DNA from 2 places in the Dietzia cercidiphylli genome. Region 1 is predicted to be linked to the other one. Evidence: predicted binding sites of a transcription regulator. Region 1 holds the regulator's gene; the other holds the start of a gene.

Region 1 (5,716 bases):
GACGTCGCGCGCATCGATCCGGTGTGGATCGAACTACTCGGGGGGCATCTCGTCCGCACCCAGTACTCAGAGCCGCACTGGTCCGACGCCCAGGGCGCGGCGATGGCCTACGAGAAGGTGCTGCTCCTGGGGCTGCCCGTGGTCGAGGCGCGTCGCATCCTCCTCTCCAGGGTCGACGCACCGCTCGCGCGGGAGATGCTCGTCCGGCACGGGATCGTCGAGGGACGATGGACCACCCGCATCCCGGTGATCATGGAGAACGCCGTGGCCGTGGAACAGGCGCGGGAGCTGGAGACCCGCAGTAGACGCCGCGACCTCGTCATCGACGACGACACCCTGGTCGGGTTCTACCTCGAGCGGCTCCCCGAGGACATCACCTCCGGCCGCCACCTGGAATCGTGGTGGCGTAAGCAGGGCCGGGAGGACCCGGATCGTCTGCGTCTTCGCCCCGAGCAGATCCGCACGTCGGACACCGCCCCGGCCGCCTCCGAGTTCCCGCCGATCTGGCGCCAGGGCGAGCGGGACTTCGAGCTCAGATACTCGTTCGACCCGGGGGTCGACTCCGACGGCATCACCGTGCGGGTCCCTCTCCCCCAGCTGTCCTCGGTCGCGACGTCCGGCTTCGAGTGGCTCGTCCCCGGCCTGCGCGAGGAGCTGTACACGGAGATGCTCCGGACGCTCCCCAAGTACCTGAGGCGTCTGTGTTCCCCGCCCGCCGAGTACGCGGCACTGCTGGCCGGTGACCTCGCCCCGCGGTCGGCACCGCTCCCCGTGGCGCTCGCCGCCGCGCTCTCGGCCCGCATAGGCACGACCGTCGAGCCCCGCGAGTTCCACCCGGAACAGCTCCCCGACCATCTCCGCATGCGTTTCGAGGTGGTCGACGGTGACGAGGTCGTCGCGGCCGGTACGGACCTGGGAGCACTACGCAGTCGGTTGGTGGACAAGGTCCGTGCCACGCTCAACTCCAGACTCGTCCCCGATGACGGACCTCATCGGGCGTGGACCGCGGACACGATCGGGGACCTGTCGCCCTCGATCACCGGCACGGTCGACGGTGTGGAGGTGACGGTCTACCCGGCCCTGCAGGTCCGCCCCGACGGCATCCACCGGATCGCCTGCGCCACAGAGACGGAACGTCGAGCCGCGCAGACGACAGCGGTACTGACCCTGATCTCAGCGGACCTGATCTCGGCGGCATCGATAGTCCGGGGTCGTCCGGTCGAGCAACGCCTCGCGCTCACCCAGTATCCCCACGAGGGTGCCGATGGACTGGTCTCGGACGCGGCGCTGGCGGCGTGCGGGCGGCTGATCGCCGGACGCAGAGGAGAGCCGGTACTCACCGTGCACGACTTCGACGAGGTGCGCGCGCGCGCCCGATCCGAGGCGCCGGCCGCCATCACGGCCTCGATCTCCGCCGCCCTTCCGGCGTTGGTCGCCGCGCAGTCGGTCTCCGCCCGGCTGGACCAGGTACCACGCGACCTCGCGGACGACGTCAGGCCCGCTCTGGACTTCCTCGTGGGAAAGGGATTCCTCGCCCGACACCCGGCGGAGGTCCTCCCGCAACTGGAACGCCACGTGAGGGCGATCGACCTCAGGCTGGACCTCGCGGAGAAGTCACCGTCGAGGTACCGGGAGCTCGCCGCCCGGTTGGAGAAGTCGGAGGCCACTGTCGCGGAGGCGACGGCGGCGCTCCGCCGACGACCGGGTGGGGCGCGGGCAGCCCGGGATCTCCGGTGGATGTTGGCCGAATACCGTGTCGGCCTCTTCGCGCAGTCTCTGGGTACCGCGCGCCCGGTCTCCGCCGAGAGGATCGAGAAGGCGGTCGCCGCCGCGCTCTCCCGGCGGAACGCGCGTTGAGCCCTCACACCGCCCGTACACAGGAACCGATCCCGGTGCGACGCGGAGAGGACCGGGACTAGTGAGCAGCGTGCCGTTCGCGAAGCGCGATGATCTCGCTCTCGAAATCCGCAGCGGAACTGAATTGTTTGTACACGGAGGCGAATCGCAGATACGCGACCTCGTCCAGATCTTGTAGAGGCCCCAGGATCGCCAGCCCGATCTCGTGAGCGGGGACCTCTGAGGCGCCGCCGGCCCGGACAGCGTCTTCGACCTGCTGCGCGAGCCGCCGGAGCGCGTCCTCGTCGACCGACCTCCCCTGGCACGCGCGTCGCACACCGCGGACCACTTTGTCGCGGCTGAAACGCTCCGTCACACCGTTGCGCTTGAGGACGGTCAACAACGGGGTCTCGAGGGTGGTGAACCGGTGTCCGCAGTCGGGGCACTCGCGCCGACGCCGGATCGCCTGCCCTTCGTCGACCGACCGCGAGTCGATCACCCGTGAGTCCTCGTGGTGACATATGGGGCAGTACATTCCAGCTTCGCCATTCGTCGACCTGGTCCGAACCGCTCCGCCGGCCGGAGCCGACGGCGGCGCGGGGGCGACGGGCCGCCGTCCCGGGTCCATTCTAGGAGGCGATACCGTGGGTCACGCGTAGGCGGGCCCGCCCAGGAGTGCCAACGCGAGCAGCATCAGGATTCCGAAGACGATTCCACAGGCCACCAGAGCCCACGTCGGCACATCGTCCACCACCGGCGCACTCGACCTCGCCTCGCTACCGCATGCCCTGACCCTTTCCGCGGACGCGGGGCGGACGAGCACTCGCCGTCCGGGCGCCACCGACCGCGTGGCCGTCTGGCGCCCCCGGTCGAGCGTGCGGATGACGGGACGGGCCCCGGCATCAGGGCGGGGATGCACCCTGGACGAAACGGGCCGGTCGTGATCGGTCACGCAGACCTCCGTCCAGGGCACGGAGGGACGCGATCGTGGCTGCATCTCCATAACGGTCATGAGAACTCCCAACTCGATACGGTGTGCGAACCTCATTCGCACGCCCGTGTGCCTTGTTGTGCACATCTGTTCGAACCCGAACCTGCCTAGAGTTGTATCACGCGGGTCCGACAGAGTCGACATTCGTGGCGACATTTCTTCGAACACCTGTGTGGCGCTCACGTCCGACGGGCAGTAGGGTGTACACAGATAGCGACGTCGAACACCCATTCGCCGAAGGGACCCCCACATGCCCAAGCCCGACTTCGAGGCCCTGACGACCCGCCAGAAGAGCGTTCTGTTGCACATCCACGACACGGTCAAGGACCGGGGCTATCCCCCGAGCATCCGAGAGATCGGTGACGCCGTCGGTCTGCAGTCGACCTCCTCGGTGGCCCACCAGTTGCGGACGTTGGAGAAGAAGGGCTTCCTGACCCGTGATCCGCACAAGCCGCGGGCGGTCGACGTCCACGGCGTCCCGGGGCAGCGGTCCCGAGGTCGTCGCGCGCCCGTCCAGGAGGAGACGCGTCCCAGCGGGGCCGTGGAACCCGTCTACGTCCCTGTCCTGGGGCGGATCGCGGCCGGCGGTCCGATCCTCGCCGAGCAGGCGGTGGAGGAGGTCTTCCCCCTCCCCTCCGACCTGGTGGGTTCCGGGGACCTGTTCATGCTCAGAGTGGTCGGCGAGTCGATGATCGACGCCGCGATCTGTGACGGGGACTACGTGGTGGTGCGCCGTCAGAACGTCGCGGACAACGGCGAGATCGTGGCGGCGATGATCGACGGGGAGGCCACGGTCAAGACTTTCCGCCGGGATTCGAGCGGGGTGTGGCTCCTGCCCCACAACCCGTCGTTCAGTCCGATTCCCGGGGAGCACGCGACGATCCTCGGAAAGGTCGTCACGGTCTTCCGCAAGCTCTGAACCGGCCGGAACCGGGTGTCGCCTGATCCGTCGACGGGGTCAGGCGACACCGTCACGGGATCCGGGGACCCGATACTCCCCGAGCTCTCGGGCCACGGAGGCCGGAAGCCGGACCACGATCCTCGTGCCGTCCTTCGTGTGATCCTCGTCCACCACGGCGCCCTCCGCGTGGACACGGGAGACCACATCACCCCGGGTGAACGGGATCTCGAGTGTGACCTCCGTGTCCCCGGAGGCGACCACCCGCATTATTCGGTCGAGGAGCTCGTCGAACCCCTCACCCGTCGCCGCCGAGACGAAGACCGCGTCCGGCAGGGCGTGGTGCAGTTCCGTCAACACCACCGGGTCAGCGACGTCGACCTTGTTGATCACCACGAGTTCGCGGGGCCTCTCGGCCTTCTGCTCTTCCACGACGTCGTTGATGACGGTGCGGACGGCCTCGATCTGGCGCAGGGGGAAGGCGTCCGATCCGTCGACCACGTGCAGGAGCAGCTCGGAGTCCACGACCTCCTCCAACGTCGAGCGGAACGCCTCGACGAGCTGGGTCGGGAGGTGTCGGACGAATCCGACCGTATCTGTGAAGACCACTACCCGCCCGTCGGGGAGCTCGGACCGCCGTGTGGTGGGGTCCAGCGTGGCGAACAGTGCGTTCTGGACCAGTACGCCCGCACCGGTCAAGCGGTTGAGCAGGCTCGACTTCCCGGCGTTGGTGTACCCGGCGATCGCGATCGACGGCACCGGGGTGGCGCGACGGCGATGCCGCTTGGTGTCCCGGGCCTGCTTCATGCCCTTGATCTCACGGCGCAGCCTCGCCGTGCGCTCCCGGATTCGGCGGCGGTCCGTCTCGATCTTGGTCTCACCGGGACCACGGAGTCCGACGCCTCCGTTGCTGCCCGCCCGGCCACCCGCCTGCCGGGAGAGTGCCTCACCCCAGCCACGCAGTCGCGGGAGCATGTACTCCATCTGCGCCAAGGACACCTGGGCCTTACCCTCACGGCTGGTCGCGTGTTGGGCGAAGATGTCGAGGATCAGCGCGGTGCGGTCGATCACCTTGACGTTGACGACCTTCTCGAGCGCGATGAGCTGACCCGGCGTGAGCTCGCCGTCGCAGATCACCGTGTCCGCCCCCGTCGCGGTGATCACGTCCTTCAGGGTCTTGGCCTTCCCCGAACCGATGTAGGTGGCGGGGTCCGGCTTGTCGCGGCGCTGGATCAGCGCGTCGCAGACCTCGGAGCCTGCGGTCTCGGCGAGCTGTGCCAACTCGGCCATCGCGGCCTCCGCCTGGGCGGCGGTGCCCTCGGTCCAGACCCCGACCAGCACGACCCGCTCGAGGCGGAGTTGGCGGTACTCGGCGTCGTTGACGTCCTGGAGTTCGGTCGACAACCCGACGACCCGGCGCAGCGAGGAGCGCTCCTCGAGCTGGAATTCTCCGACCGAAGGGTCATGGTCTCGTGTGGCCCGGTCAGGGGCGGTGTCATCGATAGTCATTCACCGGCATCATCTCACAATTCCGGTCGGGACGCCTCCGTGCGGCGCGCGGGTAGCGGTCGCCGGTACCGCCCCTCGGCGACGATCACGGACGGCCCCGTCAGAGTGGAACCCACGCCGGTCAGGGCCACCGCGACCTCTCCCCCGGGAACGGACACCACCACGTCACCGGTGGCCTGTCCGGCGTCGGCGAGGGCCGCGACGGCCGTGGCGACGATTCCGGTGCCGCAGGACATCGTCTCCCCGGATCCTCGCTCGTGGACGCGCATCGACACCCGACCGTCGGTGAGCGGGGTGGCGATCTCCACGTTGACGCCGGCGGGGAAGAAGCCGGTGTCGAACTCGGGCGCCTCGTGCACCGGCAGTTCGCGCAACCCGTCGGCCCCCAGGCCCGGGACCACGCACGCGAGGTGGGGGTTACCCATGTCGACGGCGAGTCCGGCGTACACCCGGCCACCGAGCTCCACGGACGAGACCCCGAG
Region 2 (5,716 bases), on a different contig from region 1:
GGTCCACGTGGTCGTCCGCCACGACGCGCATGGTCCAGCCCTCGCGGAACGGGTGCTCGATCTCGGTGCCCACGAGGTGGGCGTACCGCGGGTCCTCCGGGTGCACGGCGATCGCCGTGTCGCCCAGCATCGTCTCGAGCCGGGTCGTGGCCACCACCAGGTGCGGCTGCGAGTCGTCCATCGAGCCGTAGCGGAAGCTCACCAACTCGCCCTCGACATCCGCGTACTTGACCTCGATGTCCGAGATCGCGGTCTGGAGTGTGGGCGACCAGTTGACCAGCCGCTCGGCGCGGTAGATCAGCCCCTGGTCGTAGAGCTCCTTGAAGATGGTCTGCACCGCGCGGGACAGTCCCTCGTCGAGGGTGAACCGTTCACGCGACCAGTCGACGCCGTCGCCGAGGCGGCGCATCTGCTCGCCGATGGTCCCGCCGGACTCACGCTTCCACTCCCAGACCTTCTGGATGAACGCCTCTCGCCCGATCTCGTGGCGGTCGATCCCCTCGGCGCGGAGCTTGCGGTCCACGAGGGTCTGGGTGGCGATCCCGGCGTGATCCATTCCGGGAAGCCAGAGGACCTCGAACCCCTGCATGCGCTTGCGCCGCGTGAGCACGTCCATGAGCGTGTGGTCGAGCGCGTGGCCCATGTGCAGGCTGCCCGTGACATTCGGCGGCGGCAGCACCACAGAGTACGCGGGCTTGTCGCTGGAGGGGTCCGCCTCGAAGTAGCCGGCGTCGACCCAGCGTCGGTACAGCTCGGACTCGACCTCGCCGGGGTTCCAGGAGGCGGGGAGCAAATCCGCGCGGTCGGTCTCGGGGCCGGGGGTCGCTGCAGTCGTCACCCGACCATCGTAGGCCGTCCGCGCCGGGACCCCACACACGCCGCCGGAGGCCCCGCCCCCGGGGTCAGTCGGTCAGGCCGAGGGCGTGCACGGCGTCGCGCTCGGAGATCAACTCGGCCACCGAGGCGTCGATGCGGGCGCGCTGGAAATCGTCGATCTCCAGACCCTCGACGACCTCCCATTCCCCGCCGTGACTGCGGCAGGGCAGCCCGGTGACCACCCCCGGGACCGTGCCGTACTGCCCGTCGGAGGGCAGCGCGACCGTGGTCCAGCTCTCCCCCGGTGTGCCGTGGACCCAGTCACGCATCTGGTCGACGGCGGCCCCCGCCGCGGAGGCGGCCGACGACGAGCCCCGCACGGCGATGATCTCGGATCCCCGGTTCGCGACCCGCGGGATGAAGGTGTCGGCCAGCCAGTCCCGCCCGAGCCCGGCGGTCACGGGCTCACCGGCTCGGGTGGTATAGGAGACGTCCGGGAACTGGGTGGCCGAGTGGTTCCCCCACACCACGACCCCGTCGAGTTCGGCGACGGGGGCGCCCAGGCGGGTGGCGAGCTGGCTCAACGCCCGGTTGTGGTCGAGCCGCATGAGGGCGGTGAACCGACCGGCCGGGACGTCCGGGGCGTGCCTGTGCGCGATGTAGGCGTTGGTGTTGGCGGGGTTGCCCACCACCACCACGCGGATATCGTCCGCGGCGCCGGCGTTGATCGAGCGTCCCTGGTCGCGGAAGATGGCACCGTTCGCGCTCAACAGGTCGGAGCGCTCCATGCCCTTGCCCCGCGGCATGGCCCCGACGAGGAACGCGGCGTTGGCGCCGTCGAACGCCGCGGTCGCGTCGTCGGTGATCTCGATCGAGTCGACCAGCGGCAGAGCGCAGTCCTCGATCTCCATCGCCACGCCCTCGGCGGCCGTGACGGCCGACGGGATGTCCAGCAGTCGGAGGCGGACCGGGGTGTCGGGGCCGTAGACCAGACCGGACGCCAGCCGGAAGAGCAAGGAGTAGGCGATCTTTCCGGCGGCACCGGTGACGGTGACGGTGACCGGGGCGGTGGAGCTCATGCGCGGGGACCTTCCTCTGGCGACGACGGGGTCGGTCCCCACAGTAGTGAGGAACCGGCACCCTGTTGACCGCGCGAGCCGCCGTACACCCGCTGTTCGCCCCGGGGCCGATCGGTGACGCGGGGCCGGGGGTCGGGTCGTGGCGCGCGGGACGTCCGGTCAGGTGTGGACCTCGGCGCCCGTCCTGGCGCGGATCTCCTCGATCGTGACGCCCGGGGCGGGTTCGACGAGCCGGAACCCCTCCGGACAGATGTCGAGGACGCAGAGGTCGGTGACGACCCGTTGGACGCATCCGCGCCCGGTGTACGGCAGGGAGTTCTCCGCCAGGAGTTTGGCCTCGCCCGTGCGGGTGACGTGGTCCATCATCACGACCACCCGGCCGGCGCCGTGGACCAGGTCCATGGCCCCGCCCATGCCCTTGACCATGGCGCCGGGGATCATCCAGTTGGACAGGTCCCCGGACTGCGAGACCTGCATGGCGCCGAGCACGGCCACGTCGACCGTTCCGCCCCGGATCATGGCGAACGACTCCGACGACGAGAAGAACGCCGCCCCGGCAGCCGCGGTGATGGTCTCCTTGCCGGCGTTGATCATCTCCGGGTCGAGCTGTTCGGGCGTGGGGTACGGGCCCACGCCGAGGATCCCGTTCTCCGAATGGAGAGTGACGTGGACGCCCGTCGGTAGGTGGTCCGGGATCAGTGTCGGCATCCCGATCCCCAGGTTGACGTACTGCCCGTCGACGAAATCGGTGGCGATGCGTGCCGCCATCTGCTCGTGTGTCCAGCTCATGACCTGTCCTCTCCCCTGCTGCTGAGCTTCTCGATCTCCACGCCGGTCTCCTGGCGTCCGACCTCGACGAGCCGCTGGACAAAGATGCCGGGGAGATGGACGTCCGCCGGGTCGATCTCGCCGGCCGCGACGATCTCCTCGGCCTGGACGATCGTGATGCGGCCGGCCATCGCGACGTCCGGGTTGAAGTTCCGGGCGGTGCCGCGGAACTGCAGGTTGCCCGCCGTGTCCGCCCGATGGGCGTGGACGAGCGCGAAATCCGTGACGATCGCGCGCTCCAGGACGTACGGGGTCCCGTCGAACTCTCGGACCTCCTTGGGCTCGGAGGCCACGGCGACTCCCCCGTCGCCGTCATAGCGCAGCGGCAGTCCGCCCTCGGCGACCACCGTCCCGACGCCCGCCGGCGTGTAGAAGGCCGGGATGCCCGCCCCACCGGATCGCATCCGCTCGGCGAGCGTGCCCTGCGGCGTCAGCTCCACCTCGAGCTCCCCGCTCAGGTACTGCCTGGCGAACTCCTTGTTGGCCCCCACGTAGGAGGCCGTGGTGCGGGTGATGCGGCGGGCCTCCAGGAGAGTGCCGAGGCCGAAGCCGTCCGTGCCGCAGTTGTTGCTCACGGTCTGCAGATCGGTGGCGCCCTGTTCCAGGAGTGCGTCGATCAGGACGGCGGGGATGCCGACCAGACCGAAACCCCCCACGGCGAGGGAGGCGCCGTCCGGGATGTCCGCGACCGCGGCGGCGGCCGACGAGAAGATCTTGTTGGTCATGTCACACATCGTAGGACCTGTTCGCCTGTTGCACAACTGTTCGCGCTACGTACACTTTCGGCGTATCGTGGTTCACGTCACCCGCGCCAGAACTGACCCGCCGCTCCCCAGGAAAGGACCCATCCCATGCCCGCCACCCTGTCTCACCAGGTCAGCGGCCCGCCCTCAGCGGATGCCCCTGCCGTAGTACTGCTCGGATCCCTCGGTTCGGACCGGTCGATGTGGGACGCCCAGGTGCGCGATCTGGCCCGCGACCACATGGTGATCGCCGTCGACCACCGAGGGCACGGGAACTCAGACGTCATTCCGGGGCCGTGCACGATCGCCGACCTCTCCGGCGACGTCCTCGCCCTGCTCGACACCCTCGGCGTGGGTCACGTCCACGTGGTCGGGCTCTCCCTGGGCGGCGCCGTGGCCCAGTGGCTCGCGGTCCACGAGCCCACCAGGGTCCGGTCCGCTGCCCTGCTGTGCACGGCTGCGAGGTTCGGCGAGCCCTCCGGATGGGCGGACCGCGCGGCCGCGGTCCGCGAGGGTGGCACCGCGGCCGTCGCCGACGCGGTGGTGGCGCGGTGGATCACCCCCGGACGCGCCGAGGAGGATCCCTCCCTGGTGGCCGGTCTCCGAAGGATGATCCTGGCGACCAGCGCCGAGGGGTACGCCGCCGCGTGCGATGCCCTGTCGGTCTGGGACGGCCGCGCCGACCTCGGCCGGATCACCTGCCCCACCCTCGTGGTGGCCGGCGACGAGGACCCCTCCACACCACCCGAGGTGCTGCGCGAGCTCGCGGAGGGCATCCCGGGGGCCGAGTTCGTCACCCTGTCCCCCGCCGCCCACGTACCCACAGTGGAGATGCCCGAGCGCGTCTCCGGGGTCCTGCGCGCACACCTGACCTCGGCCGGGCCCGCGTGACCGCGGAGGACGGCGAGCACGCCGCCGACGAGGCCCGTCCCGGGTCCGGGTCCGCGGCTGGGTCCGGGTCCGGGTCCGGGTCCGGGTCCGTGCCCACACCCGAGCGACCCCCGTCCCCGGACTTCGTCCAGTCGCTCGCCCGCGGCCTCGCCGTCATCACCGCATTCGACGCCGACCACCCCCGACAGACCCTCAGCGAGGTCGCCCGGACCACCGGACTCACCCGCGCGACCGCGCGCCGGTTCCTCCACACACTCGTCGAGCTCGGCTACGTGGACACCGCCGGGTCGGCCTTCTGGCTCACCCCCCGCGTGCTCGACCTGGGTTACAGCTACCTCTCGGCCATGCCGCTGACGGATCTGGCCCAGCCGCACCTCGAACGGCTCAGCGCACGGCTCGACGAGTCGTCGTCGATCGCCGTCCTCGACGGGCACGACATCGTCTATGTCGGACGTGTCCAGGTCCGCCGGATCATGAACATCGGGATCACCATCGGCACCCGGTTCCCCGCCTTCGCCACCTCGATGGGCAGGGTCCTGCTCGCGGCCCTGCCCGCGGAGGAGCTGGACGCCCACCTGGCGGCAACCGATCTGCGCGTCCGCACCCCGCACGGGATCGCGGACCCGGACGGATTGCGCGCCGAACTCGCGGCGGTCGCCGACCGCGGGTGGGCGCTCGTGGACCAGGAGCTCGAACCGGGCCTGAGATCTCTGGCCGCCCCGGTGCGCGACCGTCACGGGCGGGTCGTGGCCGCGCTCAACGTCTCCACACACGCCGCCCGGTATTCGATCGACCAGCTCCGCCACGAGCTCGTCCCCGTGGTCGTGGACGCGGCCCGGGCACTGTCCGCGGACCTGTCGACCGTCACTCGTTGACCTGTTCCCACTGAGACCCCTCCCCACACTCACCACCTCGGCTACCACCAGGAGAACCCATGCGCGACGTCGTCATCTGCCAGCCCCTCCGCACGCCGGTCGGCCGCTTCGGCGGCGTGTTCCGCGATCTGGACGCGAACACGCTGGCCACCTCACTGCTCACCGCGCTCGTCGAGCGCACCGGCCTGACCGGGACGGACGTCGACGACGTGATCCTGGGCCAGGGCTCGCCCGGCGGCGAGGGTCCCGCCATCGGCCGGATCGCCGCCCTCGACTCCCCGCTCGGCATCGACGTGCCCGGGATGCAACTGGACAGGCGCTGTGGCTCCGGACTCCAGGCGGTGATCACCGGCGCGCTGCAGGTGGCCTCCGGCGGAGTGGACCTCGTGGTCGCCGGCGGCGTCGAATCGATGAGCCAGGTGGAGTTCTACGCCACGCCCTCGCCCCGCTGGGGCATCAAGGGTGACGGTGTCTCGCTGATCGA

The links. The regulator LexA, encoded in region 1, represses DNA repair genes until DNA is damaged. The targets are predictions, from matches to a motif close to CGAACANNTGTTCG.
Region 2: the regulator LexA is predicted to act here: its motif matches at 3,478-3,491, upstream of ABD250_RS07980 (CoA transferase subunit A).

The regions. Positions count from the first base shown of each region.
Region 1 covers NZ_BAAAQG010000002.1:124,958-130,673, forward strand. Annotated here, with positions in the region: gene hrpA (ATP-dependent RNA helicase HrpA) at 1-1,857, shown strand, start outside; gene nrdR (transcriptional regulator NrdR) at 1,916-2,371, opposite strand; gene lexA (transcriptional repressor LexA) at 3,078-3,746, shown strand; gene hflX (GTPase HflX) at 3,786-5,234, opposite strand; gene dapF (diaminopimelate epimerase) at 5,249-5,716, opposite strand, start outside.
Region 2 covers NZ_BAAAQG010000007.1:350,931-356,646, reverse strand. Annotated here, with positions in the region: gene ABD250_RS07995 (valine--tRNA ligase) at 1-838, opposite strand, end outside; gene ABD250_RS07990 (malate dehydrogenase) at 903-1,895, opposite strand; gene ABD250_RS07985 (3-oxoacid CoA-transferase subunit B) at 2,055-2,684, opposite strand; gene ABD250_RS07980 (CoA transferase subunit A) at 2,681-3,448, opposite strand; gene pcaD (3-oxoadipate enol-lactonase) at 3,575-4,357, shown strand; gene ABD250_RS07970 (IclR family transcriptional regulator) at 4,447-5,232, shown strand; gene ABD250_RS07965 (acetyl-CoA C-acetyltransferase) at 5,292-5,716, shown strand, end outside.